2 regions of the Aeromonas jandaei genome follow, and region 2 is predicted to be linked to the other one. Evidence: riboswitches for the same ligand, from Rfam matches in the RefSeq annotation. Region 2 holds a riboswitch; the other holds the start of a gene.
The links. Region 2 has a riboswitch for cyclic di-GMP ahead of lafK (lateral flagellar response regulator transcription factor LafK). Riboswitches for the same ligand answer to the same signal wherever they lie in the genome.

Region 1: linked by a shared signal. The riboswitch ahead of WE862_RS01435 (type 1 fimbrial protein) and the one ahead of lafK (lateral flagellar response regulator transcription factor LafK) in region 2 are both predicted to bind cyclic di-GMP.

What each region holds. Positions count from the first base shown of each region.
Region 1 covers NZ_CP149571.1:279,242-294,770, forward strand. The annotation lists gene WE862_RS01410 (fimbrial protein) at 1-398, opposite strand, end outside; gene WE862_RS01415 (fimbrial biogenesis chaperone) at 403-1,134, opposite strand; gene WE862_RS01420 (fimbria/pilus outer membrane usher protein) at 1,145-3,679, opposite strand; gene WE862_RS01425 (hypothetical protein) at 3,747-4,136, opposite strand; gene WE862_RS01430 (fimbrial protein) at 4,236-4,778, opposite strand; cyclic di-GMP riboswitch class I at 5,822-5,908, shown strand; gene WE862_RS01435 (type 1 fimbrial protein) at 5,996-6,313, shown strand; partial or broken gene WE862_RS01440 (collagenase) at 6,659-9,407, shown strand; partial or broken gene WE862_RS01445 (SanA/YdcF family protein) at 9,584-10,366, shown strand; gene WE862_RS01450 (chemotaxis protein) at 10,472-11,488, opposite strand; gene WE862_RS01455 (SDR family NAD(P)-dependent oxidoreductase) at 11,672-12,391, shown strand; gene WE862_RS01460 (tRNA(Met) cytidine acetyltransferase TmcA) at 12,378-14,444, opposite strand; gene WE862_RS01465 (HlyU family transcriptional regulator) at 14,441-14,752, opposite strand; gene WE862_RS01470 (bacterioferritin-associated ferredoxin) at 14,890-15,096, shown strand; gene bfr (bacterioferritin) at 15,180-15,529, shown strand, end outside.
Region 2 covers NZ_CP149571.1:444,456-459,984, reverse strand. The annotation lists gene lfhA (lateral flagellar biosynthesis protein LfhA) at 1-912, shown strand, start outside; cyclic di-GMP riboswitch class I at 1,110-1,197, shown strand; gene lafK (lateral flagellar response regulator transcription factor LafK) at 1,447-2,709, shown strand; gene lfiE (lateral flagellar hook-basal body complex protein LfiE) at 2,721-3,047, shown strand; gene fliFL (lateral flagellar M-ring protein FliFL) at 3,065-4,813, shown strand; partial or broken gene fliGL (lateral flagellar motor switch protein FliGL) at 4,800-5,828, shown strand; gene lfiH (lateral flagellar assembly protein FliH) at 5,841-6,533, shown strand; gene lfiI (lateral flagellar FliI-like assembly ATPase LfiI) at 6,526-7,854, shown strand; gene lfiJ (lateral flagellar protein LfiJ) at 7,867-8,286, shown strand; gene lfgN (lateral flagellar protein LfgN) at 8,283-8,726, opposite strand; gene flgM (flagellar biosynthesis anti-sigma factor FlgM) at 8,723-8,998, opposite strand; gene lfgA (lateral flagellar basal body P-ring formation protein LfgA) at 9,076-9,867, opposite strand; gene lfgB (lateral flagellar basal body rod protein LfgB) at 9,928-10,317, shown strand; gene flgCL (lateral flagellar basal body rod protein FlgCL) at 10,320-10,745, shown strand; gene WE862_RS02210 (flagellar hook assembly protein FlgD) at 10,749-11,456, shown strand; gene flgEL (lateral flagellar hook protein FlgEL) at 11,475-12,680, shown strand; gene lfgF (lateral flagellar basal-body rod protein LfgF) at 12,691-13,425, shown strand; gene lfgG (lateral flagellar basal-body rod protein LfgG) at 13,508-14,293, shown strand; gene flgH (flagellar basal body L-ring protein FlgH) at 14,293-14,964, shown strand; gene fgIL (lateral flagellar basal body P-ring FlgIL) at 14,973-15,529, shown strand, end outside.

The sequences.
Region 1 (15,529 bases), 170 kb from region 2:
CATGTCCATGTCAATCTATTGCTTTCTTCTGTGAATGGGGCTGTAACATATGACATCCGATTCCCTTCAAACCATATTTCTACCTTCATATCAAGAAATTCATTCAACTTCATAAAACCATCACCAATGGGTGACATAGATTCATTCATGACGGCCTTGAAGTAGGTCGGCCCAGTTATCCGACCATTTGAACAGTCAATGTGAGCACTATATTGCTGTCCCAAATCCCATTTCATGGGGGGATCGGTCACATAGCCTTTTTTATTTTGAATATCGGATTGGCCTAGATCTATATTATATTCGTAGGTACCACTATCCGGATATACATAGCCATTGCCATATGCGAGCGCTGGACATAATGCAGCCAATAATCCAGCGAGAGATACCTTATATAGCATAAGTTTATTTCTCTTTAATGCTTTCACAACGCTCACCTTTGCACTGGTATTTGATATCCATATATCCGCCGTAGTCATTGACGTAACTGATCACAAATTCATTACCCAGTGCTTCCGGGATGGTGACCGTCTGCTCTGACTTGGGGGCAACCATAAAGGCGGAGAAACCCTTGATGGTGGTCCGCTCCTTGCCCTTCGGATGGCCGAGGCCCACGTAGGTGATGTAGTAAGGGGTCGGGTTGTTGACCTTCAGAGCTTTGCCCTGCTTGGTGATCAGCACCTGATCCTGCCAGACTGCCCCACGCTCGGGCAGGATGGCCTCGGGGCGGTAGAACAGCTTGATCTTGGACTGCACGGCGATCTGCATCACATTGCTCTTCTCGCTCTTGGGCGGGATCTCACGCAGGTTGAAGTAATAGATAGACTCGCGATCCTTGGGCAGGCTGTCGATGGCCGGCACACTGGCGATGCGCACGATGGACTTCTGATTGGCATCCACCCGTTGTACCGGCGGCAGCACCACGAAGGGAGAAGAGATCTTCTGGCCCTGGGCATCTTCAATCCAGGCCTGTGCCAGGTAGGGCAGCTTCTGGTTCTCGTTCTTGATATTGAGACTGATGGACTTGGCACCGCCCGGATAGACGGCGCGAGTACGATCCAGCACGATGGCGGCACTGACGTTGAGCGAGGTCATGCCCATCACGGCCAGACAGATATAAGAGAGCAGCTTTTTCATCGGTATCCCATTACTTGCAAGTGAGAGTCTTCATCGACAGATCGGTTACTTGTTGCGGTGCCACTATCTTGCACTGGCGGGCACCGCCCCAGGAGAGTTCAAACGCTTCATTCGGTTTCACCCCGGTCAGATAGACCAGGCCATCTTCATCCACTACCGAGAGTACCCGGCCGGAATCCTTGACGACGGTAGCACCAAACGGCGGCACTGAGCCGTCGGGCAATCTGATATTGGCAAGCAGCTTGAACCCTTCCGCAATTTCGAAGGCATTATACCCAATTGCGCCCTCAGTCAGGGTTCCTTGCTTAATGGCATTCATCGCATCGATGTCGTCGCTCAGCTGATCCACATCGACCCGGGTGTCGCTCTTGCGATAGTCGGTCATATCGCTGATCACCGCGACGCCAAAACGGTTGGTCACGGCACGACCGTTGTTGAAGGAGACGCCGGAGGTCTTGTCGGTATCCACCATCATACGGGTACCGCCACGGCGGGTCGCCTGGTGCAGGGCCGCCCCGTGCTCGGTTGCCGTCAGACCGCCGCGCAGGCTGGCACCGACCGAGGTGTATTCGCTCTGCACGCTATAGGCATTGAGACTGACCGCCCCGATGTCGCTGTTGTGGTTGTAGTAACCCCGCGCCACGGCGTGGCCGTTGCTCTGCACACCTGCCCCCAGCTGATAGGTATCATCGGGCCGACTGTAGTCCTGATAGGTTGCCATATGGGTTACCTTGCCATTGGAGGACTGCACGCTATATCCCGCGCTCTTTCTATCCCCGATCGGCATACTCAGGGTCAGCATTACGCTCTTGTCATCCTCGTAGTTCTCGGTCTTGGTCTTGTAGGCTGACACATAGACAGAGACATCCTTGAAGCTGCCAATATTCACGCTCTTGTTGATAGTGAGGCCGTAGCGATCCTCGGCATCGTGTTGCCAGTAGGTTCTGTGGGTGTAGTCCAGATAGACAGTCAGCGCCTTGGCTGCATCATCTGCCCAGAAGGTCTTGTTGGCGGTGATGGTATAGAGCTCCTTGTCACCCCAGTTGTTGTAGTCATCACTCGAGGTGGTCTCGTTTTTCTCCAACCGCTCCTTGTTATTGAGGAACTGCGACATTGTCATGAAGTCATGTTGGGAGAAGCGATAACCTGCAAAGGTGATCGAGCTGTTGTATTCATCGAACTGCTTGGCGTAGTTCACCCGCACCGACTGGCCAATCTTGGTCGACAGGCCAGGCAGCTTGGAGATGGATTGGGTCAGGTCAGCCGAGATGGCACCAAACGCATAGAGGTCGCGACCGATACCCAATCCCATGGAATTGTATTCACCGGCGATTAGGCTGCCACCGTACAGCGACCAGGAGTTCGCCACCCCCCAGGAGAAATCACCGGTCACAAAGGCCGAACCGTGCACATCATGAACCGAATCACTCTGTTCTGAAGGGGCGCCGACCGCCAGGTTGTATCGGACGTAGCCGGGGCGAGTCAGGTAGGGAACGGTCGCGGTGTCTACCTGGAACGAGTTGACGCTGCCATCCTGCTCCTCTACCCGCACGTCGAGGCGGCCGCGCACCGAGCTATCCAGCCCCTGGATGCGAAACGGACCAGCCGGTACGTTGGTCTCATAGATGACCCGGCCGGACTGGGAGATGGTCACCTTGGCGTTAGTCTTGGCAATACCGCTCACTTCCGGCGCATAACCCTGCAGGCTAGGCGGCAGCATGCGCTCGTCATTGGCTAGGTTGACGCCGGTATAGCGGAAGCCATCGATCAGCTGAGAGTTGAGCTGCTGCTCACCTACCGTCAGCTTGGCGGCCATGTTCGGCAGCGGACGATAGGCATAGATGCGGTTTAGCTCGGTCGACGTCCGCTCATTGTCGCCCCAGTAAGAGCTGGCCTGATAGTCACCCCGCAGACGCCAGGCTCCGTAGTTGAACCCCAGAGTACCGTAGCTGCTGATATTGCGATTGGAGTAACCATCCCCTTCGTTGACCTGGGCATTGATGTTGTAATCCAGCATCATCCCCGTGATCCCTTCATCCCATTGCTCGGGCGGAATCCAGTTGGGATCGCTGTACTTCATCCACGCCTGGGGCACGGCGATGCGCAGCAAACCGTTACCGATGTCGTTGGAGATCACCACGCCGTCCAGTGCCAGCAGGTTGGCACACTGGCCATCGTGCCAGGAATCGATCTTGGCGACAGCCTCGTCGGTCAGCGCCAGCTTGGGGATCACCTCTTGCGGCAGGCAGGCAACCCCGCCCTTTCCCTTACCTGTATCGGTCTCGTAGAAAGGGATCTTCTGCAGGGGCAGCTTGTTCTTGTTGACCTCGATCTCGAGGTAATAGTCGCCGGGCAGGATATAGCCTTCGTCGGCAAACTGGGAGAGGTCGATCTTGGTTCGCTCATCCAGATCGAGCGCATCAATATTAAACTCCGTTTCTGCCCATGCGTGATTTGCCACCGCCATCAGGCCTGGCACGCATAGCATAAAAGCCATTTTTGAATAATGTTTTTTTCTCACAGAGTCTGATGTTGAAACGCTCATATTTTCACTCTAGGAATTGCATAACGGTCTCACGTAATGAGGTATCTACACTAAGCAATTGGCTTGCTTACATATAATTGAGTTCCAACAACGTCGTACTGTCCGGAAAAAACAGTTGACTGCTGGTTAGCCCCAAATTGAATTCCAGATCACTGTTGACGATATCCGAAACAATAAAACGCTCGCCGGATACCTTGTGATATTGGCCGTTGTTGAGAATGCCCAGCTCATCGCTCATGGCACCGCGCACGGACATGGAAATAAAAGGCAGTAATGCCTCTGTCGCCCCTTCCACCTGACAGCCGCTGATTTTCAGCGTGCCAGGTTGCTGAGCCTGCAGCGGAATGCTGCGCAGCACCTCAAGCGTACAGCCCGATTCGGCCAATCCATCCGTGCGTTCATTGGCGTGGACTGATCCCGCCATCATCACCAGCTGCAGCACCATGGCCGTCATCATTGAAGTTTTCATGATCAAGGTTCGATGTGAGGAGACAGAATGTGTGAGGTTGTGGTGGCTCACACCACCACAACCCTTGTCACACGTTAAGGCACTCTATTACTCGTAGGAGAGAGTAAAGTTGGTCACTGCAGTGAAAGCGCCTGCTTTCAGCGGGTTGGTGTCTTGGCTTGCATAACCTTTCAGCACGGCGCTGAAGGGCAGCTCGTTATCACCGTTGACCAGGCCGAAGGCGGCAGTCGGGGCACCCAGAACAATCGGAGCACCGCCCGGAGCGGTCATCTTGATACCGGCACCAGCGGCGTCACCACCACCGATCACCAGCAGGGTGGAATCTACCGGGTCTTTGGCACCACTGAAGGTCACCTTGACGGCATCATCCTTGTCGGAGATTTCACAGTTCAGCAGCTTGATGCTGAACGGCTTGGAGCTGGACTCACCACCATTGGCCAGCTCTTTAGTGCTGATCTGACCCATTTCAACTACCTGGTCAACAGACTCAGGGGCTACAGAGCAAGGGGCGTTGATGATTTCACCGTTAAAGGTGACTTTACCTGAACCAGCGCCGCCAGCAGCAAAAGCGGAGCCGCACAGCAGCATGGAACCAACACCCATAGCAACCAGAATCTTATTAGCTTTCATTCGTTTATACCTACATTAACGTGTGTTGTACTGCATCACTCACATCATGCTGGAGTCACGATATTTAGTGATGCGGCGATATACTGCACAGCAACTGTTGGTGCTCGCCCCTCATTAAGCCGATGAGAGGTCATGCCAATAATAAACTGTGCCTTTTCAGGTTTATTTAAATAAGCAAAAGCAGCACACCGCATCAGGGCTAGTTCCCGCTACCCCTGAACCGCACAGCTACATGCATCCTTGTTTTCTGTGTAGAAAGCCGCATTCCGCTTTTGCTTGACGAGCAAATTAACGACTCGTTTGATGCACATCAAATACATTTTGATTTGTATAAATTTTTTTATAAACACAATGAAAACAAATAGTTATCACGACCACACAACATAATGAGATCTCATGAAATAAATAAAGTTCATATAAGAGACATCTATCTCAATATTGTCAGGCCATGAATTTAAAGAGGTTAACAAGCACACAACAAAAGCAAAACAAAAATAACTTCAAGTTATTTGGTAATAGTTATCACCAACCTTGCGAACCACCACCAAAGAGGTAATCAGGTAATCAGGTAATCAGGTAATCAGGTAATCAGGTAATCAGGTAATCAGGTAATCAGGTAATCAGGTAATCAGGTAATCAGGTAATCAGGTAATCAGGTAATCAGGTAATCAGGTAATCAGGTAATCAGGTAATCAGGTAATCAGGTAATCAGGTAATCAGGTAATCAGGTAATCAGGTAATCAGGTAATCAGGTAATCAGGTAATCAGGTAATCAGGTAATCAGGTAATCAGGTAATCAGGTAATCAGGTAATCAGGTAATCAGGTAATCTATCATTTTAGATATTCAGGGTATGGCAAGTTACTTTTATAAAATAAAACATATTAATACCTGTTACGAAAAATGAACCGAAGAATCTATTTTTTAGATGAATGGGAGTCATTTACTATGGTCATAGCACTCAATACAACCGATGTGTGACTGATATCCCAGACTTTTTTTAGGATGATTGATTTCACAAAGTGGGGTGTTATCATCTACACATAGAGTAAAGGGCAAACCGATCGAAAGGTCGGGACGCAAAGCCACCGGTCTAAGGGTTACCATGCCTAAGACAGCGGAGCCGCCATCTGAGAAGATTGATGTAGTTGTTTATGTGCATCTTCTTCATATTGCGTTGCCCTTTTCGTACCACCCAGTGACGAAAAGGACATTGAAATGAAAGCTCAACACACCCTCTCCCGCTTAGCTCGTAAATCCGCATTGTCAATCTGTTCTGCGTTGCTCGTTGGCACATCGCTGATGCCAATGGCAGCCTCTGCATACGATGGCACTATCACTTTCAGCGGAACGATCTATGAGACCCCATGCAATTTTTCTGACAGCAGCGTGACCTGCTATTCAGGCTCCAACCAGCAAAGCATGGCTTTGAATAAACTGTGGCAAAGTGGTCAAACCCATCTCCTCAGCAACACCATCAGCTATAAAGTTGCTGATAGTGGCAGCATGACCATTGTGACTGTCAGCTATCTCTGAGGGCCCTTCGCGGCATTAGAGGTATGTCGCTGGATTTGCGGCTAACAACGGGTCTGCCGCTCTCTAGAACCGGCCAACACCGGGATGAGAGAGCGGAGGTTCATTAAGTCAACAGACTTGGCCTCAAGAACCGGATGTGATGTTGCTCCCATTTTCGTGATTTCACTCCATACATGAAAATGTCTCATGTGAGCCTTTACTACTGCTGAAGCGCCATCATACCACCCGCCCGAAAAATAAAGCACATCTTATTGATTTTTATATTTTTTAAATCACCATTGATATTCTTTTGAATCCCTATAGATTGCCTGTCGGTTACAACGCAGACAATAACAAGGGATAAAAATGAATCGTTCAGGTTCCGGGTGGCTGCTATTGGCAGCACCTCTACTTTTTGCCTCCTCAACACAGGCCAACTACTCCCCCAGCGACTGGCAACAGTACCAGCTGACCGGGGAGTCGAGCCGGCAACTCGCCGCGCGCATCACCGAGATCACCTACGAGCTCAAGGCTCGCAGCACCAGCGCTCCCTATCAGCAGCTCAGGGTCTATCGCCGCTTTGACTGGCAGGGGAGCGACCTCGCGGCCCTCGCCGAGCAGCAGTGTGGCGAGCCCCAGCTCAGGGTAGAGTCCGGCTGGCAGATCCGCTTCGTCCGCTGTGAAGATCGGGTTCCGGCCGGCAAGCTGATCCCCGCCAGCAGCTATGACTTCGGCTATGGCATGAAACAGGGCCGCTGGGAGCAGCTGGCCGGCACGCCGACCGCCACCCGCCAGGATCGCCTGCCACTCCCCTCTGCGGTGATCCTGGGACAGAGCGAGCGCGAACTGGACCGCTGTGAACTCAACGCACAGGGGCGCTGCGCCGAGCCGGAGTGGCACTACCAGCCACAGGATTGGCAACAGCTGCATGTACTGGAAGAGAGCCCCAGCGAACGGGATGGCCGGCTGGAGCAGATCTTCTTCCGCCTGCAACCGAACCGCGGCTCTCAGGCAGCCGCTCAGGTGAGCGAGATCCACGTCTGGCGCCGTTATCAGTGGCAGCTCGATCAGCTCACGCCACAGCAGGAGTGCGACGAACCGCAGGAGCGCAAGGAGGGAACCAATACCATCCGCTATCGCATCTGCCGTCAGGTGATCCCGGCTGGCAGCAACGTCGCCGTAACCCTCAAGGACAGTGGTTACCAATACTCGATCGCCGGGGCCGAGTGGCAGCCGCTGCCGGAAACCGACGAGTGGCAGGAGAGCCGGGTACTCAACCGCCCCATCATCCTTGATAGCAAGGAGGAACAACTGGAGTGCCGCCGCGCCAACGGCCGCCCCTGCTCGGAGCCCGAGCAACCCGATACGGATCTGCTCGATGCCGACGCAGCCAAGCTGGTGGCCGATGTGAGCGGGCAGAACAGCCCAGCGTGGCAGCCGGACTATGGTCACGACGATGCCAAGCTGATGGCGGTGGTGCGCGGCATGCGTGCCCTGCTGGCGGCCAATCAGCCGACCCATCCGGCGATGGACAAGCTGCTCTACTATGTGCGCGCCCACAACTATCACGGCGGCATCAAGCAGGAGAGCGATCAGGTTGCCCGCGCACTGTCTGGCGTCATGATTGACCTGCTCAACCACCCCTTGCTGCTGGGCGCAGAACCGCAGGATCAGGCCGGAACCGTGCTGGAAGCGTGGAGCGTGGCCGCCCAAGGACAGCTGGGACAGGAAGCCTTCCGGCAAAGCGCTGCCCCCATGCTGGCCCAGCTCAATCAGGCGCTCGGCTATGCAGTGCAACATGCGGCACAGATCAATGGCCACAAGCCCTGGGCTGACGGGCTGTTCGAACTGCTCAATCTGGTCGATCAGAGCGCATCCTATGGCCAGCAGGCGGACTTCACCGCCACCATGCTGGCGCAGGAGACAGCCATCCGCCAGAGCCTGCGTATGCTCGGCATGAGTGAGCTGGCACTCTGGAAACAGCGTGACGGTTCACGGGATCTGTTTATCTTCAACAACATCCTCGATGCCCACAGCCGTCTCTATCAGATGATGCGCTACACCAGACCGGACGAGGCAAACAGCTATCGCCAGCAGCTCGACCGCGATGTCATCGCCATCATGCGCCAGCACGGGCTGGTTCCGGGAGGTAATCAGCCCGCAGCCCTGCTGGAAGAGGTCTCCCTCACCCTCTCCAGCTACTACCTCACCTACACGGATCGCACCAGCGAAGCCTGTGTCAGCGGCGAGTTTGCCGGGCTCTGCACCCCAATCCGCATGGAGGATATCCTGCCCTTCGAGCACACCTGTTCACCGACCCTGCGCCTGCGCGCCCAGGATCTTACCCAGGCTCAGGCCGAAGGGATCTGCCGCGAGCTGGGTGAGGAAGAGCAGCATTTCCACCAGCTGATGGAAACCGGCGAACAACCGGTGGCGGATGATCACAACGAGGCACTGGAGCTGGTGATCTTCAACTCCTCCGCCGACTGGAGTCGGTACGGCGGCGCCCTCTTTGGCGTCTCCACCGACAATGGCGGCATTTACATCGAGGGAGATCCGGCTCGCCCCGGCAATCAGGCCCGCTTCTTTGCCTATGAGGCCGAGTGGAAACGCCCCGCCTTCCAGGTGTGGAACCTGCGCCACGAGTATGTTCACTATCTCGACGGCCGCTTCAACCAGTACGGCAGCTTTGGCCACTATCCCCTCAATCGCACCACCTGGTGGGCCGAGGGGGTGGCGGAGTACATCGCCCATGGCCAGTGCTTTGCCAGAGGTCTGGACAATGTGAGCAACCGCCCCGCCAACCAGCGGCCGACTCTGGCATCCATCCTGCACCTTGATTACGACCAGGGAGGTGAGATGGTCTACTCCTGGTCCGTACACTGTGCACCGCTTCCTCAACGATACCGGTCGCAATGCCAGCTGGCTGGCGATGGCGCAGGCACTGCGCAATCCGGATCGGCAGCAGGCGCTGAGCGACTTCGAGGCGGAGCTCGACAAGCTGATCGCCAATGACAGCGCAGCCTATCAGGCGTGGCTGAGCCGGGATCTGCTGCCATGGTGGCAAGCCAACAAGGAGTCGGAAGCCTGCAAGGCCAATGACTCGGCTCACTGATCCGGGCCTGCAAACGTCGAGGGGCTGCCAGCGCAGCCCCTCTTTATATCCGTGATTTCCTGCGACAAGCCCTGCCCCAATGCGTCCCGCTACTGCTATCAAGCCTGACGCCAACAGCCGAGTTGTAATAGAATGCCGGAAGCCATTCCCAATTTCAGACCCAAACCGCATCGCGCATGAAGAAGTTTGCCAAGATCCTCCTCGCCTGCCTGCTGTCACTGCTGGCCCTGATTGCCTCGGTGCTGGCCTATAGCGAGTGGATCGTCTCGGATGCACGCCACTACACCTTCGACAAGGTGAGCGATGTGCCATACAACCGGGTTGCCGTGGTGCTGGGCACCTCCAAATACCTCTCGGGCGGTGGCCCCAACCACTACTTCAAATACCGCATCAAGGCGGCGGCCGAGCTCTACAACAATGCCAAGGTGGACTACATCCTGGTCTCCGGCGACAACGCTACCCTGCAGTACAACGAACCGCGCCAGATGCGGCGCGCCCTGATCAAGGCGGGGATCCCGGCCTCCGCCATCTACATGGATTTCGCCGGCTTTCGCACCCTCGACTCTGTGGTCAGAGCCAAAGAGGTGTTCGGTCAGGATCGCTTTACCGTGGTCTCCCAGGGCTTTCACAACGAGCGGGCCATCTTTATTGCCCGTCACTTTGGCATCGATGCGGTCGGCTTCAACGCCGATGATCCCAGCGCCTATCAGGGCATCCGCACCCGGATCCGCGAGGTGTTTGCCCGGGTGATGGGGCTGGTCGATCTCTACGTGCTGGACAAGGGGCCCAAGTTTCTCGGCGAACCCGTCCATATCGGTCTGCCGATCCCCTGCCTGTCGCTCAGCACCATCGGTACCCAGCAGCCCTGCATCAAGCCACCCAAGCCTGCCGAAGAGCCGGCCAAACAGGTTATCGAACTGCCGATTGCCCCCTCAGCAGCCAGTGCCAGCGTTGCCTCCTGAGGGTGACGCTCGATCAGGAAAAACCAGCCTGACCTTCGGATAACCAGTAAAAACAAAACGGCCACCCCATAAGGTGGCCGTTTTCTCTTGGCTAATCCGCTATCAGATATTGTTGGCGGGCGAAGGGAGCGCTATCCCCAGCAGCATGTGATCCATCATCCCCACCATCCGCCCAATCTCGGGTTTGGTGATGGTATCGTTCGCCCCCAGTTGCAGCGCCTTCTGGCGGTTGTCATCGCTCATCAGCGAAGAGAACATCACGATGGGCATCTCCTTGTAGGAGGGGGTCTCCCGCAACCGCTTGAGCAGGTGCATGCCGTCCATGCGCGGCATCTCCACATCCGTTATCACCGCATTGACGAAGCCGGAGACCGGCATCCTCTCCTCCTGGGCCAGACGATCGAAATCCGTCATCATCTCCAGCCCCTCTCCCCCATCCTTGGCCGTGATCACGTTATAGCCGGCGGTACGCAGGGTGGTTTCGATCATCTTGCGGATAAAGGCCGAGTCGTCGACCACCAGAATGGTTTTGCTCTGACGCAGCGCCATCATGCGATCGTCGATGATCACCTTGCGATCCTGAGTGACGTCGTACTTCTCCATGCTGAGCTCGGGGTTGATGTCGGCGATGATCTTCTCGAAATCGAGGATCATGATGAGGTTGCCATCGCGCCTGACCACGGCCACCACACAGTCGTTCTCCCCAGCCTCCAGAAACTGGCTGGGGGACTCCACATCCTCCCAGGATACCCGGTGAATCCGGCTGACGCTGTCAATCAGAAACCCGTTGGCCATCTTGTTGAAGTCGGTGACGATCACCACCTTGTGGCTGGGGTCTGGGTTGGTCTTGATGCCGAGCCACCCCGCCAGATCCACCAGCGGGATGAGGCGATCCCGCAGGGAGAAAACCCCCACCATATGGCGCTGGGCGTTGGGGTAGTCGGTGGTCTCCGGCACCCGGATCACCTCGCGCACCTTGGCGACGTTGATCCCGTAGTAGGCGATCTTCTCGCGCCCGTCCGGCAGCTGCTTCTTAAGGTGAAATTCGATGATCTCGAGCTCGTTGGTGCCGCTCTCGGTCAGAATGGATTTACGCTCTTCCCCGTCTTTGGCCATCATGGTGACTCTCATGCTCTGGTTGCGCAGGCAGCACTCCGCTGCGGTTTTCCCTCAGTATAGGAATGGAATTCGCCCAGCGGCTCGGATCTCGGCAAGATTGCAGCCTTAACCGCTTGATCCCGCAGGCTGGCACGATCGTATCTGCCAATCAGGACAAATCCATGCGCTGATAAGGAGCCAGAGATGAGTGAAGGTGTCGTCGTGATTGGCGCTTCTGGCGGTATCGGGGCGGCGCTGGTCGCACACTGGTTGGCGGCGGGTGTCGGGCCAGTGATTGCTATCAGTCGTCAGCCCGCACCTGCTGGCCTCTCATCACCGGGTCTACACTGGCTATGTTGCGATTACAGCGATGAGCAGATGGTAGCTGCGGTAGCCCGTATCGCGGAGTTGGCGCCGCGACCCCATCGGGTGGTGATATGCAACGGCATCCTGCATCAGGGGGAGATCCAGCCGGAGAAGCGGCTGGAGGCACTCAATCTCGCGGCCATGACCCATCTTTACCAGACCAACGCCTTGCTGCCGCTGCGCTGGATCAGCCAGCTGTTACCGCTGTTTGGCCGCGATCCCTGCACTCTGGCCGTTCTCAGCGCCCGGGTCGGCAGCATTGGCGACAACCGGGCTGGCGGCTGGTATGGCTATCGCGCATCCAAGGCCGCCCTCAACATGCTGCTCAAGTGTGCCGCCATCGAGCTGGCCCGGCGGGCCCCCGGCGTCAAATTGCTGGCCTTCCATCCCGGCACCGTGGATACCCCACTCTCTCGCCCGTTTCACGCCAACGTACCGGCGGGAAACGTGCAGAGTCCCGAGCGGGTGGCCGGCCATCTGGTTAACCTGATGAACCGGCTGCAACCGGATGGCGAGCTGAGCTTTCTCGACTGGCAGGGCAAACCTATCGAGTGGTAGGGGAGATCAGGAGACGCGCCAGCAGCGCCCGCAGCGCCTTGATAACGGCGGGCTTGCCCGCCAGTTGCAACCTCGCAGCCAGCGCCCCCCACTCTGCGTATTGCCAGATTGGGGCAATCAGCAGAGCACGTTCGTCAGGAGTCAGTGAAGCCAACACATCCAGATTGCGCGCCAGCCACAACTGCAGGCTGGATTGGCTCAGTTCAAACGGCTTGTGATGATGGGCAAAGCACTCAACCTCGTCGCGCTCGAACTCGCCAAGCTTGGGCGCGGTGACGGTACTGCCTTGCAGGCATTGCCATACCAACTCGGGATCCAATCCATTCAACTCACCCGCCAGCAAGGTCGGCAGCTGGCGTACAAAACGCTGCTGCCATTGATTCAACTCGATTTCATGCTCGGGTTTCAGCGCTTTGAGCAGCAGGGCTGCGTGGCAGCCGCTGGCGGCATCCCGCTGCAGGCCGATGCGCAGCACCGCCAGCCCGGCCTTGCGCCAGAAGGGAAGCAGGTCAGCGCTGGCCGAAAAGGCAGAGCCGAGGTAGTCGATGCCAATCTGGCGATAGTGCTCCTCAAGCTTGCCAAGCAGCAGCAACCCCAACCCGTGGCGATGCAGCTCGGGGTGGATGGCGATACGCATTACCCGGGCGTAGCTGCGCCCCCCCGCCGTTTTGAAACCGGCGTGGGCCAGCAGCGACTGGGGCAGCAGATGGCCACGCGGACGGCGACGCCCGGCCCAGATCGCCTCGGCAAGTTCAGGGTCTATTTCCCCTTCCCGCGCTACCAAGGCCACCCCCAGCAGGCTCGCATCCTGCTCCAGCAGATGGATGTCGAGATCCGGGCTCTCCAGCAGGGACCTGAGATCGCTCGGCGTGGTCTGGTAGTGAGCCAGCACCAGCAGGCCAAACAGCTGGTTGAGCAACGCCTCGTCGCTCGCCAGCACCTCCTGACTGACCAGACGCCAGCTTGGGCTGGCTGGCGGCAAGGGCGTTGCCACTTCGGCATTGAGGCCGAGCAGGCGGAAAATCAGCGGCTCCAGCGGATCGCGCTCACTCCAGCGAATGGGCTCAGAGAGTTGGATCTCCTGCCATTCCGGGGTCTGGCTATCGAGCACCCGCTTGAAGCGCAGGTGAAAACCGCGCCCCGTCCCCTCGTAACCGTGCTCGGTGGTGGCAAACACAATGCGGCTGTGGCGGGCCAGCATGGCTTCAAGCAGCGGGGTCGGAATGGCGGCAGCTTCATCTACCAGCAGCAGATCGGGATTCATCGCCTCGTGCACCAGCCGATCCGGCGAGCAGTAGCTCAGCCCGATCAGCTGTTCCGGCGTAGTATCTAACCCGCGCGCGGCGTGGACAAACAGGGTCGCCACCGTCGCCTGCGAGGGAGCCGTCACTACTATGTTCAGCGAGGGTTGCTGGCGCAGCAGCTCGGCGGCAGCCAGCCCCAGCAGCGCACTCTTGCCACGACCGCGGTCGGCACTCAGCACCAGCGGCCGGCGGCGATGACCGTGCAACACCTTGTGGATGGCGGGCAGCGCCCGCGCCTGATCGCAGCTCAGCCTGCGCTCCGGCCCAAGCGGTTGCCACGGCAGCGAGCAAACCGGCGGCTCCAGCAAGAGGGCGGGATCCCCCGCCAGCAACCGCACCAGCCGGGCGATAAAGCCGTGAGCGGCCCGACCGGCCTCCTCCGGCTGCGCCACCAGCCGAATCCGATCGGGATCCGGCCATGAAGGCCACTGTGCTCTGGGCGGCGTTAGCAGCAACAGCAAGCCACCGGCGCGCAGAGTGCCCGCCAACGCCCCGAAGGCATCGGGATGAAAGCCGCTGAAGGCGTTGAACACCAGCGTGTCGCACTCCTGACCGAGCCGCTGCAGCGCCTTGGCGGCAGGTTGCGGGGCATAGCACTCGGGCCCCGCCCCCAGCCAGAAGACGGTCTCGCCGAGCAGGGATTGGGCGCGGGCAATGCAGTCGGCCTCCTCCCCCTCCAACCAGATCAGGCGCCGCTCGCCGGCGCGGGCCAGCGCCTCGCGCAGGCTGTTGAGCTCAGGCGGCGTCATGAAGCCTGGCTGTCAGCCGGTTTGCGGGGCTCGAACATGCGCTCCCCCATCTGATCGATAAAGGTGTGGGCCTTCTGCACCATGAAGCGCTCGGCATCGGCCGGGTTGGCAAACAGATCGGAGCGGATAAAGCGGTGGGTTTGCAGCACGCCGTCCACCTCTTTGGTGATGCGGCCTGCCAGCCGGTACTGGCCACCTTCGGCCATGGGTTCCGGATAGATGAGATAGCCGGCATATTCGGTGGGGGTGGCCTCCGCAGCCTTGGCTGGCTCGCCCCCGAACAGGGCGCTGAACAGTTTCTTGAGCATGATGGTTCCCTCTGTATCAGGGCATTCTCCCCAAGGGGGTGACAAGTGGCAAGCGGGGGATCTTATTACCAATGGTTATTTGCATTGCGAACCACTCTCATTTAGATTTCACTCAATTTCAGATGAGGTAATCCACCATGTACGTCTGTTTATGCCGCGGCATCACAGATACCCAGATCCGCAAGGCGGTGCAGTCTGGTAGCAGCGAATTCCGCCAGCTCAAGCAGTCGCTCGAGGTGGGCGCCCAGTGTGGCAAGTGCGTGCGCATGACCATGGAGATCATCGCCGCCGAGCTCGACAAGATGGAGCAGGAGCAAACCCCGCTCTACTACGAAGTGGCCTGATCCGCCGCCATCCCGAAGTCGTCATGTTTCTCGACTAAGCTCTGATGATTGCCACATCTGGCACGAACCAAGGAGCACTGTCGATGAAAGGAGACCCCAAGATCATTGCCCACCTCAACAAGGTGCTGGCCAATGAGCTGATAGCCATCAACCAATACTTCCTGCACGCCCGCATCTACGATGACTGGGGCCTCAAGGCACTCGGGCACAAGGAGTACCACGAATCCATCGACGAGATGAAGCACGCCGACGAGCTGGTCAAGCGGGTGCTGTTTCTCGAAGGGCTGCCCAATCTGCAGGATCTCGGCAAGCTGCGCATCGGTGAAACGGTGGAAGAGATGCTGCGCTGCGACCTCTCGCTGGAGATGGATGCCATTCCCGACCTGAAAGTGGCCATTGCCTACGCCGAATCGGTGCAGGATTACATCAGCCG
Region 2 (15,529 bases):
CAGTACGGTTTTCTGCTGCCCGAGATCCGGGTTCGCGACAATTTGCAGCTGCAACCCGATCAGTACCGGATCAAGCTCTCCGGTGTGGCACTGGCGTCCGGCAATGTTGATTGCCAGCGTCTGATGGCCATCAGCAGCGGCGAGACCTATGGTTCGCTGGATGGGGAGCTGACCCAGGATCCTGCATATGGCATGAGCGCAGTCTGGATTTCACCGGAGAACAAGGCCAAGGCATTGAATCTTGGCTATTCGGTGGTGGATTCGGCAACGGTGATCGCGACCCACGCCAGCAAGCTGCTGCGTGAGCAGCTTGATGCCCTCTTCGGTCATGATGAGGTGGGCAAGCTGGGGCAACATCTTGCAGCTCAGTCGCCCCGTCTGGCGGAGGAGCTCAATCTGGCCCTGACCCAGATGCAGCAGTTGCGAGTTTTTCGGCAATTGCTAAAGGAACAGGTCAGCCTGACCGATATACGCACGGTGGCGACGACCTTGCTCGATGCCAGCGAGCTGACCAAGGATCCCGTGCTGCTTGCTTCCGATGTTCGTTGCGCCTTGAAGCGCCAGATTGTGAGACAGGCGATTGGCAGCCGTGATGTGCTTGCCACCTTCACGCTCGATGACCGTCTTGAGCAGACCTTGCTGGCGGCCATGAACCAGTCGCAGCAGCAGGGGAAAATCCAGCTGGACAGTTTTCCGGTTGATCCGCAACTGCTGGCACAGTTGCAGCAAAATATGCCGCTGGTTAAAGAGCAGCTGCAGCAGCAAGGATATGCCCCGGTACTGGTCGTGATGCCGCAACTTAGACCCTTGATCGCGCGTTATGCCCGATCTTTTGCAAAAGGTCTCAAAGTGCTCTCATATAATGAAATACCGGAAGAGTTGAGAGTGGAGGTTATTGGCACGCTAGGCTGAAACAGGGCTGCCATGTTAATAGGCAAATGGGAAGAATATATTCCGCCTATCTACTTGAATTGTAATTGTAAGCCGTTATGATGTGACTGTTTTTGACGCATTCGGTCGTCAAAGATAAATAACAAATATAACAATTCACATGTGTCACTCAGCAGTCACCACTAATTTGGTGCTGTCTTGTCCAAATACGGGCAGTCGCATGAAAAAGGCAAACTGAACTGAAAAGTCAGGACGCAAAGCCTCCGGTCTAAAAGCAGAAATGCTCATGATAGCGGGGTTGCCAAGGCCATTGTTACCGCCTTGATATAACACTGGTTTGATCTAGGTGCTCGTTAGAAGCGCCAGCGTACCTGTGCGTCTTTTATTTCGGCATTTCAGTTCTGTTGATTGTTTTATCCACAATCACGGGTTCGGGTTCATATGCTTTCGGATGTATCTATCAAAAAAAGCTCAAGACCGGCCAGTCTTGGGAAAGATCCCCATTTATTGTTAATCAGCTCATCTATGGCCGATGGGAACGATATTGAAGGAATATTGGCAGCACAGGGATATGCTGTTTCCCGCTGTGACTCTATTCGCAAGTCGAAATTAATTCTCGGCAGCCGTTCCGTTGATTTAATCCTGCTCGACATGGATCTCATGACCGAAGTAGGTCCTCAATTGGTGCATGATTTTAGCGGCATTGATTGCGTGATCCTGGTTAATGAGCGTCAGGCCTATCTTGCGGCAGAAGCGATGCGAGCCGGTGCCATTGACTACATCATCAAGCCCTTCGGGGGGCAGCAGATGCTGGATGTGGTGAAGGGGGCACTGCGTCTGCGGCAGGCCATTCCAGACCTGATCGCCGTCTCGACCATGAGCCTGCAAGTGTTGCAGCTTGCTCGCCGGGCAGCCAAAACGGCAGCCACCATTCTTATCGGGGGTGAGTCGGGAACGGGCAAGGAGCGTCTGGCGCGTTACATCCACGAGATGTCCAGCCGTGCTCACAAGCCGTTTGTCGCCATCAACTGCGCCGCCATTCCCGAGTCCATGCTCGAATCCATTCTGTTTGGCCACAACAAGGGGGCCTTCACCGGCGCGACGGGTTCGCAGCCCGGCAAGTTCGAGCAGGCGCAGGGCGGAACCCTGATGCTCGACGAAATCTCCGAGTTGCCCCTGTCACTGCAGGCAAAGTTGTTGCGGGTTTTGCAGGAGCGTGAGGTGGAGCGCCTCGGTAGCCATCAGACCATCGCGCTGGATGTGCGGATCATCGCCGCCAGCAACAAGGATCTGCGCACCCTGGTGGCAGCCGGCCAGTTCAGGGAAGACCTCTTCTATCGCCTCGATGTGTTGCCGATGAACTGGCCAGCACTGCGCGAGCGTCCCGACGACATATTGCCGCTGGCTGAATATTTCATCGAACGCTATGCGCCCCAGCAGGGGTATCGCCTGAGCGAGAGTGCCCGCAAGCAACTGCTGGCTTATCAGTGGCCGGGCAACGTCAGGGAGCTCGATAACGTCATTCAACGTTCATTAATCATGGCTCGCGGATTGCATATTCAAGCGGTCGATTTGATGCTGCCCAGCTATGTCGCGGAACCCGAACATGGATTGGCGGAAGTCCTTTCCGCCCCGGAAGGGTTGAGCGAGACACGTCGGCACGCAGAATTTCAATTTGTACTAGAGACCTTGCGCCGCTTCCGTGGCCATCGTACCCGCACGGCAGAAGCGCTCGGGATGACCACCCGGGCTCTGAGATACAAGCTGGCGGCGATGCGTGAGCAGGGCATTGATATCGAGCAGCAGCTTCAAAACTAAGGGATAACGGCGTGAAGATTGAAATGATGTCATCACAGGCAACGCTCCTGCAGCAGATGCAGGAGATGCAACGAGTTGCCACTCAGGCTCCTTCCATCGAATCCAATGATCTCTCGAATGTGTCATTCAGCGACGCCATGCGCGACGTTGTCGGCAGAGTCAACGAACAGCAGAACATGGCTTCAGCCATGATGACGGCTGTTGATGCCGGCCAGAGCGATGATCTGGTCGGGGCCATGGTGGCCAGTCAGAAAGCGGGTCTCAGCTTTTCAGCCCTGATGCAGGTGCGCAACAAGCTGATGACCGGTTTTGACGACATTATGCGCATGCCGCTCTGAGGTAAGTGATGACTGAACTGGTAACGTCCCCGCAAGGGGCTTCGGATTCCTTCAGAACACGCGTGCAGGAGGGCCTTCGCAACTGGCGCAGCCTCTCCCGTGACAATAAATCGATCCTGACCATTGCTCTGCTGGCTGCCATCGTTGCCGGCACAATCGTCGTCATTCTGTGGACGTCCAGCAAAAACTACGTCCCCCTGTACGGCAAGCAGGAGCTCTACGATACCGCCAACATCATGGAGATGCTGGAGAAGGAGCAGGTGCCGTTCCGGCTTGAGAAGAGTTCTGGCCAGATCCTGGTGCCGGAGAATCAGCTGGCTCATGTTCGTATGGCCTTGGCGGCCAGAGGGGTGAGAGCGGCCATGCCGGCGGGTCTAGAGGGGCTGGACAATGTCACCGGCCTCGGCACCAGCGAGTTTATGGAAGGTGCCCGCTATCGCCATGCACTGGAAGGCGAACTGGCGCGCACCATCATTTCGCTGGATGCGGTGCGCAGTGCCCGCGTCCATCTCGCCATTCCCAAGCGCACTCTCTTTGTCGGTCGTGACGAGGAGAAACCAAGTGCATCCGTGATGCTCGATCTGCAGCCCGGTCAGGCCATGGAGCCCGGCCAGGTCGAGGCCATTGCCAACCTGGTGGCAGGCAGTATCTCCGGCATGAAACCGGGGGCGGTCACCATTGTCGATCAGGCTGGCCAGCTGCTGAGTGCCGAACTCGGCGACAAGGCCGGTTTTGGCAAGCAGAGCGTGCAGCAGATGGAGTATGTGCGCAAGCTGGAGCAGTACATTCGTCAGCGTGCCAGCGACATGCTCTATCCCATGCTGGGCACCGGCAACTTCCGGGTGCAGATCGCCGCAGACGTCAACTTCAATGCGGTGGAGGAGACCCAGCAGCAGCTGGATCCACAAGGGGTGGTGACCAAGGAGTCGAGCAAATCGGACAAAACCATCGATGCGCTGGCACTGGGTATCCCCGGCGCTCTGTCCAATCGTCCTCCCGAAACGGCACCCAAAAGTGATCCGGCGACCCAGAATCAGACCGCGGCAGCCACCACGGAAAATCAGAAAAATGACTCCCGCACCGAGCGGCAGGAGGTCAGCAAGCAGTACGAAAACAGCCGCACCATAGTACACACCCGCTATCAGCAGGGACGGCTCGAGAAGATGAACGTCTCCGTACTGCTCAATCATCAGAGCGCCCCGAAAGGAGGCTGGAATGATGAGCAGCTGGCGCAGATCCGGCAGATGGTCGAGCGCTCGGTGGGCTTTGATGAGGCTCGTGGAGATCAGATCAGCCTGCAAGTGTTCGACTTCACCGGCGCTGCGCCGATTGCTCCGCCCGAATCGAGCTGGTGGGAGACCCCTTACTGGCAGGATTCGCTCCGTTATCTGGTGGGTGGCCTGCTTGGCCTGACGCTGGTCTTCTTCGGTATCCGCCCGTTGGTGAAGCATCTGGTTCGCACCCAGCAGGCGCCGGATGAAGATACGCTCTCTGACGAGCTGGATGATGAGCTGGAGCCGACCGTGGGTCTCTCCATGCGGCGGGATGATGATGTTGCCCTGACGGCGCCGCCGATGAGCAATGGTCTGATCCGTTCCGACAACGAGCGGGAGCCGCACTTCTCTTCTCTGGATCTGGAGGCATTGCCGGAGCCGGGTTCCGAGCTGGAAGTACAACTCAAGCATCTGCAGTTGCTGGTTGACAAAGATACCGCTCGGGTAGCGGAAGTGGTGAGAGCATGGGTAAGTGGCAATGAACAACGTTAACCTGAACCAGAAAGCCGTCGATATCGATATCGACAACCTGGAGAAAGCGGCCATCCTGCTGTTGAGCATGGGAACTGAGGCCGCTGCCAAGGTGATGCAAAAGCTCTCCCGCGATGAAGTGCAGCGCCTTATCTCCAAGATGGCGGGTCTCTCCGGCGTCAGTTCGATGGAGGCCCGATGAACCTTGCAGCAGTTCTTCAACCAGTATCGTGAACAGAGCGGGATTGGCAGCGCCTCCCGCGAATATCTGGAACAGACTCTCGACCTGGCCCTTGGTCAGCGTCTCTCCCGCAGCCTGCTCGACAGCCTCTACGGTGATGTGATGAGTCAGGATATCCAGCGGTTGCAGTGGGTACCTGCCGATGTGCTGGCCCGTTTCTTCCGCAATGAGCACCCGCAGATGCAGGCGGTGCTGCTGGCGTTCCTGCCACCCCAGACCGCTTCCGCGGTACTGGATGAGCTGCCCGGCTCGGTGCACGACGATCTGCTGGTGCGGGTCGCCAGTCTCAGCAGTGTCAGCGAGCATGTTCTGGGTGAACTCAGGCTGACGCTGGATCGTTGTCTTGCCTATGTCGCTGACCAGTCCGGAGCCAAGGTGAATGGCGTGCGGCAGGTTGCCGATATCCTCAACCGCTATCAGGGCGACAAGGAGCAGATGCTCTCGCTGCTGCGTGAACACGATGGTGACATGGCGCTGGAAATCGAAAAGAACATGTTCGACTTCATGACGTTGCGTCGCCAGAGCGACGAAACCCTGCAGCGTCTGGTGCAGGAGATCCCGAGCGAGCTGCTGGCACTGGCCCTCAAGAATACCGAGACCAGCTTCCGCAAGGTGGTGCTCGGCGCCATGCCGAAGCGGATGGCTCAGGCACTGGAAGATCAGATCCAGCATCAGGGCAGCGTCTCCCTGCGCAAGGTCGAGCAGGCCCGAGAGGAGATCATGCAACTGGTCCGCGAATTGGTGGAGCAGGGCGAGATCGAGTTCCAGCTGTTCGAAGAACCGACGGTCAGCTAACAGGGGGCATTGATGAGTCACTATGTGCGCAAGTTGATGCCAGGCCCGACCCGGCTCTACCGCTTTCCGGCCTTGGGACAGAGCGGGGAAGAGGCCCAGAGTCAGCAGGAGCAGTTCGAGTTTGGTTATCAGCAGGGGCTGGAGCAAGGTCACGACGAAGGGTATCAATCCGGATATCAGCAGGGACTGACCAGCGGTCTGGTGGAAGGGGAGGCCAAGGGGCTGCAGCAGGGACAAACCCGCGGCTTCGCTCAGGGGTTGGCGGAGGGGCGCGCCTCTTTCGATCAGGCCATGGTGCCCTTTGCCAAGCTGCAGGAGCAGTGGGAATCCCTGACCCGGGTAAAGATGCAGGAGCAGAAAGCGCTGATTGCCCAGCTGGTGGCCCAGGTGGCCAAGCGGGTTATCCAGGCCGAATTTACCCTCAATCCCCAGCAGGTACTCAGTCAGGTGGAGCAGGCGCTGGCGACTCTGCCTGCCGCTTCGGAAGAGCTGGTCATCTATCTCAATGAGGGGGATCGCCAGCGTCTGGCCGAACAGGGAGTCACCCGTTGCGAAGGGTGGCCGTTGCAGGTAGACCCCAATCTGGCCATTGGCGATGCCCGCATCGAAACACGGGCGGCGGTGATCGAGGTCAATACCGGCGAGCGCCTTGCCTCCTGCATCGAGCAGCTGAACAGCACGCTGGAACTGCCGCAGCATGCATGAAGCTCTGCAACAGGCGCTCACCTCGGCGCTCGACTGCTTTGACGAGGTGCCCGGTTTTCGCCGCTATGGCCGACTGGTTCGCGTAACGGGGCTGACCCTTGAGGTAATCGGCTGCCAGCTGGTGATGGGGCAGCGCTGCCGGGTCGATACGGCATCCGGCGACTCTCTGTTGGCAGAGGTGGTGGGTTTCAACCGGGAGATCTCCTATCTGATGCCGCTGCAGCCCATGGGAGGGCTTTACGCCGGAGCCCGGGTGTTGCCAATCGATGGCGAAGAGACAATCAGGGTCGGCGAGCATCTGCTGGGCCGGGTTGTCGATGGGCTGTTGCAGCCGCTGGATGGCCGTCCTCTTCGTGACGAGGGGGAGCGCGTTGCACTCTTCTCTTCTCCGCCCAATCCGCTGTTGCGCACGCCGATCCGTGAACCTCTTGATGTGGGTATCCGTGCCATCAATGGCTTGCTGACGGTTGGCAAGGGGCAGCGACTGGGCCTGTTTGCCGGTTCCGGCGTGGGCAAGAGCATGCTGCTCGGCATGATGACCCGCAACACTACGGCACAGATCGTCATCGTGGGGCTGATTGGTGAACGGGGTCGTGAAGTCCGCGAGTTCATCGAGCACAGTCTCGGTGCGGAAGGTCTGGCCCGCTCGGTGGTGGTGGCCGCTCCTGCGGATCAATCTCCTCTGATGCGGTTGCGTGCCGCCCAGCTTTGCCATCGTCTTGCCGAATATTTTCGTGAGCGGGGCCAGGATGTACTGCTATTGATGGACTCCCTCACCCGCTACGCCCAGGCCCAGCGCGAAATCGCACTGGCTATCGGTGAGCCGCCGGCGACGCGCGGCTACCCGCCATCGGTGTTCAGCATGCTGACCCAGCTGGTGGAGCGGGCCGGCAACGGTACCCACCCTGATGGCAGCCTGAGTGCCTTTTACACCGTGTTGGCGGAAGGGGATGATCAGCAGGACCCGGTAGTCGACTCGGCCCGTGCCATTCTGGATGGTCACATAGTGCTGACCCGTCGTCTGGCGGAAGAGGGACACTACCCGGCCATCGACATCGGCGCTTCGGTGAGCCGGGTGATGCCGCAAGTGGTGCCGACTGACTGGCAGCAGCTGGCGGTCACCTTGCGTCAGTTGTGGGGGCGCTATCAGCAGGTGCGTGAATTGCTGCCGCTCGGTGGCTATCAACCGGGGGCAGATCCCCAGATGGACGAAGCGGTACAACGTTACCCGGCCATTGCCGCCTTCCTGCAGCAGGGGATCCATGAAGAGACCCCGCTGGCTCAGGTCGTGGCTGGGCTCAAGCAGGTTCTGGGCAGGTAATAGGAGGTCGCCATGTTGAAATCCTATCTCGGCTTGCAGCAGGAGGCGCTGGAGGCGCTCGGCAAGGAGCGTCAGCGCTTGCGGGAAGAGGCGATAAGGGAAGAGCAGAGAGCCTTGCGGTTGCAGGAGGTGATCGGCTCGCTGAGTCCCGGTTCGGCCACTTTCCATCCCTTGCTGTGGCAGAACAAGCAGCAGATGGATCGCCAGTTGCGTCATCTGCTGGCCCATCAGGTGCAGCAATCGGCACTGGCCAAGCTGGATCTGGAGCGCCATGAAGGGGAGGTGGTCAGGCAGTTTGGTCGGGTCAAGGGACTGGAGCACCTGCTGGACAAGCGTGAACGAGCCATCAGCCAGCAGCGGGAGCTGCGGGATCAGCGCCAGCTCGACGAGCTTTCCGGCTTGCGCCACCGTCAGCTCAAAGAGGGGAACTAGTCGGGAAAACGCTCCAGCTGGCCGTAAGCATGCTCCTGACCCAGCAGCGTGTTGATGGTCTCTATCTGCCCAGCCAGCAGACGGCCGTTGAGATCGTTCTGGCGCAGACACTGCTGCAACAGCAGTTCGAGTTGTTGCCACTGGCTAGCGACTTTTGGCTGCATGGTGGCAGGCAGTTTGGCAATCAGGGTCGCCATCCCCTTTTCATCCGGTTTCAGTCCCAGAGCGAGCAGATGGTGGCAACGTTGCTGAGCCTGTTTTTGCACATCGGCCATCAGCCTTGTCTGCTGCTGGTTGTGGGTTGCCAGCCCATCGACATCGTGAGCTGCCAGCAAGCCGTGCTGGCGCAGCAACAGGCTCCGCAGCTCGGCGTAGCGGCTGCAATCTTGCTGGATGCCCAGGATCAGCTCCTTGATCCGCTGCTTCGGCTCCATGCTCATCGGCGGTGCATATCCAGAATGGCCTGACCCAGTGCATCCATATCGAGTTCCAGTTTTCCTTCGCTGATGGCCTGACGGATCCGGTTCACTTTTTCCATATCCACGTCGGATGTGGTGGCAAGCTGGGCTCTCGCCTGATTGACAACCTGTGCCGTGCTGCTGATCTGGGCGTCAGCCTTGGTAGCGCGCGCCTCGACTTGGGCTGGCGCGCCATCCTGCTTGCGTTGCAACTGGGTCTGAACGTAGAGCGGGTCGGTGCGTGTGATTTTCATAACGTCAATTCCTGGTGGTCTATCTCTGCAAAGCGACCCAAGGTCGGCCTAACTTGAATAAAAACCCTTATACGGGTTCAAAAACGGGTTTCGACTTCCCCTTTTGCGATGACCCAGGCCTGGATCTCTTTGCCTGAGCTGCTGTTGCGTACCTTGATGCCATCGCCGATGGCGCCGCTTGCCAACGCTGTGCCGCGGGTTGTGGCCGAGAATCCACCCTGACCGGCCCGGATCAACACCCCTTCACCCTCCTTCACCGCCCAGGCCTTCTGCAGGTCCAGTTCGCCAATCAACTGCCCCATCCTGAGATTGCGATTGGCCTTGCTGCCTGTCAGCGACTCGGAGACGGGAATGAAGCCTCGCTGCAGTCTGCTGACATCCAGCGACTCCTCGACGAGGTCTGCTGCCTGAATGGTCTGGCCTTTCCGGATCTCCCTGGCCGTCATCCAGACTGGCAGCATGAGCGTGACCTCGACCCGGGCTCTCAGCTGCCAGGAGGGGTTGGCACACTCGACCAGGTAGGGGCGACGACCCCACGGCTGGCGATATTGGCCCCCTGCCTGCAAGCGGATCTCTTGCTGGCAGGGAGGAAGGTGTTCCACCGCCGGAGAGATCCACACCTGATAGTCCACCTCCGGGATTGCCCAGCCCTGTTGTTGCAGGTAGGCATGCAGGGTCTGACTTGCATCCTCCTTGAGGCGGGCACCGACCTGTTGCGACAGTTCACCGGGTTCAGCGTGCAGCGGGCTTGCCAGCATCAGCAGCCAGAAGAGGCCTGAGCGCTTCCATACGGGAAACGGTACTTCCCCTTTTATCAATGTGGTCAGCCAGGGGCAGCGCTGCATCCGGCGCAAATAAGGGATCTTCATGATTGGCATGAGTCTTGATAACGAGTGCACCGGTCTGACTGATTCATAAAAGGATGAAGCATGAGTATCTCATTTGACAGCGCTCTTGGCGTACACCCTTATGCCCTTGATATCCGGGCTGACCGGGCGCGTATTCTGGCCGGGAATCTGGCCAATGTGGATACCCCCGGCTATCTGGCCCGGGACGTCGATTATAAGACGATTCTTGGCCGTGTCGCACAGCAAGTTGCGGCAGGCGAGGAGAGCGCTGCCATCAGTCAGGGCACCATGGCTGACGATATGCAGCATCCGCTCTATCGCATCCCCTATCAGGCATCCATGGATGGCAATACCGCTGAGCTCAGCGTCGAGCAGAGCAAGTTTGCCAACAATGCCACGGATTTCCAGACCAGCCTGACCTTCCTGAATATGAAAATCACCGGGATCGCCAAAGCGATCGAGGGGCGTTAATCATGTCGTTCAACCGAATCTATGACATCGCCGGCAGTGCCATGCGGGCGCAAACCGTGCGACTCGATACCGTCGCCTCCAATCTGGCGAACGTGGACAGTGCAGCCGGCAGTGAAGATGCCGCGTTTCGCGCCATCAAGCCGGTTTTCTCCACTCTCTATCAGCGCGTGCAGGATGCAGAGGCGCTGGGGTCTGCACAGGCTCAGATCGCCGGCATAGTGCAGTCCGATCGTCAGGTCGAGAAGCGTCTCGAACCGACCAACCCGATCGCCGATAAAGACGGTTTTGTTTACTACTCCAACGTCAATGCGGTGGAGGAGATGGCCGACATGATGAGTGCCTCCCGCGGTTTTGAGACCTCGGTCGAGGTGATCAATCGCATCAACAGCATGCAGCAGGGTCTGCTGCGTCTTGGTCAGGGGGTCTAAGCCGTGAGTCTGCCTCAGGTAAGTACCCTTGATACCGCCCGTGGTGCCAGCCAGCGCTCTGCTACCCCGGATATCGCCCCCAACAATGCGGCGGCGGGCTCTGCCACTGGCCAGAGTGCCCAGAGCGGCATGCAACTGCGCAACGAATTTCTGCAGATGATGGTGGCCCAGATCCAGAACCAGGATCCCACCAACCCGCTGGATGGCGCCCAATATGTCACCCAGCTGGCCCAGTTCAGCATGGTGGAAGGGGTCGAGAGCCTGAAGCTGCTGCAGCAGAAGTCCATCAACATGATGGATACCCAGCAGGTCCTGCAGAGTACCGACCTTATCGACAAAGAGGTGATGGTACCGAGCAAGACCCTGACCAAGAGCGATGACAAAGCCATTCGCGGTCAGGTCGAACTGGCGGGCGCCGCCGATCAGGTCGAGCTCAAGGTTTATGACGAGCATGGCACCCTGGTGGCGACCAAGAGTTGGGGTGAAAGCAAGGCTGGCGGGCTGGATTATGAACTGCCGGAGCTGCCCGCCGGGGAGTACAGCTTCGAGGTCAAGGCATCCCTCAACGGGGTTGCCACCACGTCCAAAAACTATGTCGCCAGCAAGGTGGATCGCGTCACCCTGCCCGGCACGGGCGAGATCATGTTGCAGGTCGCTGGCGTGGGTGACGTCCCCCTCTTCAGTGCCATTCAGTTCGGCAAATCGGCGTAATCAAACAGGAGCGAAATTGTGTCTTTCAGTATCGGATTGAGCGGCCTGCGCGCCGTAAACCAGGAATTGAGCGTTATCAGCAACAACGTGGCTAACGCCAGTACCGCAGGCTTCAAGTCGAGCCGTGCCGAGTTTGCTGCCATCTATGGTGGCGGTCAGGCGGGCGGGGTCGAGATGAACAACGTATCCCAGAACTTTGACCGCAATGGTGACGTGATGCGTACCGGCCGTGGTCTGGATCTGGCCATCTCCGGCAGCGGTTTCTTCGTGCTCAAGGATAGCAACGGCCAGACCTCCTACACCAGAGCCGGCATGTTCCAGCGTGACCCGAACAACTACCTGACGACCGCCAACGGCACCCGTCTGCAGGGCTATACCACCAATGATGCCGGTGAGCTGCAATCCGGGGTGATCGGTGACATTCAGGTCAAAGCTGGGAGCCTGCCTGCCAAGGCATCCGACAAGCTGGAGTTCGTCGCCAACCTGAAGGCGGATGCCAGCGTGATCGATCCGGCTCTTCACCCCTTCGATCCAGCCAAGTCAGACAGCTTCAGCTATTCCCAATCCAGCAAGGTCTATGACTCGCTCGGGGTTGAGCACACCGTCACCCAGTATTTTGTCAAAACGGCACCCAATGAGTGGGCCGTGCATTACACATTCAATGGCACTGATATCACCCCTGCTGGCGGGGCCAAGATGCAATTCACCGCAGATGGCAAGCTGGATACGGGGGCTTCGACCATTCCTGCCAATTTGGCGCTGGCACCCGCGGGCGCCTCTCCAATCGCCCTGCAACTGGATATGAGCCGAGTCAGTCAGTACGCCTCCGATTTCAATGCCACTCGCAACCAGTCCAACGGCTATACCGCGGGCGATTTGACCGGTGTACGGGTGGATGCCGATGGCGGCGTCTTCGCCACCTTTACCAACGGCCAGAGCCTGAAGCAGGGTCAGGTGGTGATGGCGAACTTCGCCAATCCCAACGGTCTGCTGCAGACCAACAACACCACCTGGCAGCAGTCCTTCAGCTCGGGTCAACCGGTGCTGGGTGCGCCGGGAACCGGCACCATGGGTCAGCTGACTGCTGGGGCCTACGAGAGCTCCAACGTCGACCTGACCGGTGAGCTGGTCAGCCTGATGACCTCCCAGCGCAACTATCAGGCCAACGCCAAGACCATCAGCTCAGCTGACAAGATGACCCAGGTTCTCTTCAACTCCTTCTAAGGGCTGACCCGTGGAAAAGCTTATCTATACCGCCATGTCAGGGGCGCAACATACCCTGATGGCCCAGCAAATCCGGGCCAATAACCTGGCCAACGTCAACACCGCCGGCTTTCGTGCTGACTTCGAGCGGGTGTCGGCCTATGCCCTGAGCGGTGATGGTTACCCCAGCCGGGTCATGGCTCGCGAAGAGATGGCCGGCACCGACTTCAAACCGGGCGCGCTGATGCAGACCGGGCGCAAGCTGGACGTGGCTATTCGCGGTGAAGGCTTTATCACGGTGCAGACTGCAGATGGCAAAGAGGCCTACACCCGGGCCGGCAATCTGGAGAGCGATGCAGACGGGCTGTTGACCCTCAACGGTCGCCCCGTGCTGGGCGATGGTGGGGAAATGGTACTTCCTGCCTATCGGGATCTCAGTTTTGGCAAGGATGGTTCGCTCAGCATCACGCCGCCCGGTGGCGGTGCCCGTCTCGACGTGGGACGCCTCAAGCTGGTCAACCCGGATCCCGCCGAGCTGGTCAAGGGGCAGGACGGCCTCTTCCGCTTGCGACAGGGGGGTGATGCCGAGACCAGCGAGCAGGTCGTACTGGCTTCCGGTTTTCTGGAGGGGGCGAACGTGAATGCGGTCGATGAGCTGATCAGCAGCATGTCGCTGACCCGCAACTTCGAGCTGCAGGTCAAGCTGATGAAGACCGCGGACGAGCAGGCCAGACAAGGGGCCCGGCTGATTTCCGGTCAGGGTTAATCATGAACGGGACGAGCAGTTTGGTGCATCGTCCCGCTGAGAGGTGCTTCGGCATCCGAATGAATCAGGTGGAGAGACAAAGATGCATGCAGCACTTTGGGTAAGCAAAACGGGTCTGTCGGCCCAAGATGCCAAGATGGCCAGCATTTCCAACAACCTGGCCAACGTCAACACGGTTGGTTTCAAGCGTGATCGGGTTGCCTTTGAAGATCTGTTTTATCAGGTGCAGCGTCAGCCGGGGGCACAACAGGATCAGCAGAACCTCTCGCCCATCGGCATCCAGATGGGTAACGGTGTACGTGTGGTCGGTACCCAGAAGGTCTTTACCCCGGGTCAGTTCCAGAACACCAACCAGGAGCTGGATATGGCCGTGGTCGGCGCCGGCTTCTTCAGTGTCGAGCGCCCCGATGGCGAGACTGCCTACACCCGCAATGGTCAGTGGCATCGCAATGCGGAAGGAATGCTGGTCAACGCTGATGGTCTGCCGATGCAGCCGCAGATCCAGATCCCGGACAACGCTACCAAGATCTCCATCGGTACCGACGGTACCGTGAGTGCCACCTTGCCGGGTCAGCAGGAGAATGTGGAGCTGGGACGCATTACCCTGACCAACTTCTCCAACCCGGCTGGTCTCGAGGCGCTCGGTGGCAACCTCTATCGTGCGACTGGCGCATCCGGTGAAGCCATCGAAGGGGTGCCCGGCGAAGAGGCGATGGGGGCCATCAAGCAGTTCACGCTGGAGAGCTCCAACGTCAACGTGGTGGAGGAGATGGTGGACATGATCACCACCCAGCGAGCTTACGAGATGAATGCCAAGGTGGTCTCTTCCGCCGACCAGATGCTCAAGTTTGTCACTCAAGCGCTGTGATGATGAAGATGATGTGGCGTTACCTGTGGGTCGTGCTGTTGCTGGGTGGCTGCGCGACCTATGAGCTCAAGGCTCCGGAGCCGGGCGAGGAGAAGTGGGCGCCTTCACGGCCCATGCAGTCTGCCTCGGCCCGGGGGGAAGATGGCAGTCTCTATCGTGGCGACTACATGATGACCCTGTTTCAGGATCGTCGCGCCTATCGTATCGGCGACATTCTGACCGTGGTACTGGAAGAGCGTACCCAGTCGAGCAAGAAAGCCAACACCAGCATGAGCAAGAACAGCAGCATGAATGTGCCAGCTCCTTCCATTGGTGGCAAACTGCGTCCTGACTGGGGGGCTACCCTCAGTGCCGACCGGGATTTTGATGGCGGTGCGACATCCAGCCAGCAGAATACCCTGGCCGGTTCCATCACGGTGACGGTGGCCGAAGTGATGCCCAATGGCGTGCTCGGTATCCGTGGCGAGAAATGGATCCGTCTCAATCAGGGTGATGAGTACATCCGTCTGGGCGGCATGGTGCGGGTTGAGGATATCGACCAGAGCAACCGTATCTCGTCCCAGCGCATCGCCGATGCCCGCATCACTTATGCCGGCCGTGGTGCGCTTGCCGACAGCAACCAGATGGGGTGGCTGGGGCGCTTCTTCAGCTCCGCATTTGCACCGTTTTGAGGTTTTACATGAACAGATGGGTTATCGCCCTGCTTTGCCTCTGCCTGCCATGGTGGGCGAATGCCGCTCCTGCCGCCAAGCGGTCACTGCTTGATATTGCCGATGTGCAGGGGATGCGAACCAACCAGCTGGTTGGTTACGGTCTGGTGGTGGGGTTGTCCGGCACCGGCGACAAGAGCCAGGTAAAGTTTACCGGTCAGTCGATGGCTAACATGCTCAAGCAGTTTGGCGTGCAGCTGCCGGATGATATCGACCCCAAGCTCAAGAACGTCGCTGCGGTATCTGTGCAGGCAACCCTGCCGGCACTGGCTGGCAAGGGGCAGCTGGTGGATGTAACCGTCACCTCGATTGGCGATGCCAAGAGTCTGCGTGGCGGCTCGCTGCTGTTGACCCCCTTGCGCGGTATCGATGGTGAAGTGTATGCGGTGGCCCAGGGCAATCTGGTGGTGGCCGGGGTCAAGGCCGAGGGGCAGTCCGGCTCTTCGGTGACCATCAACGTACCGACGGCGGGGATCATTCCCAATGGCGCCATCATTGAGCGGGAAGTGGCCAGCAATTTTGCCGA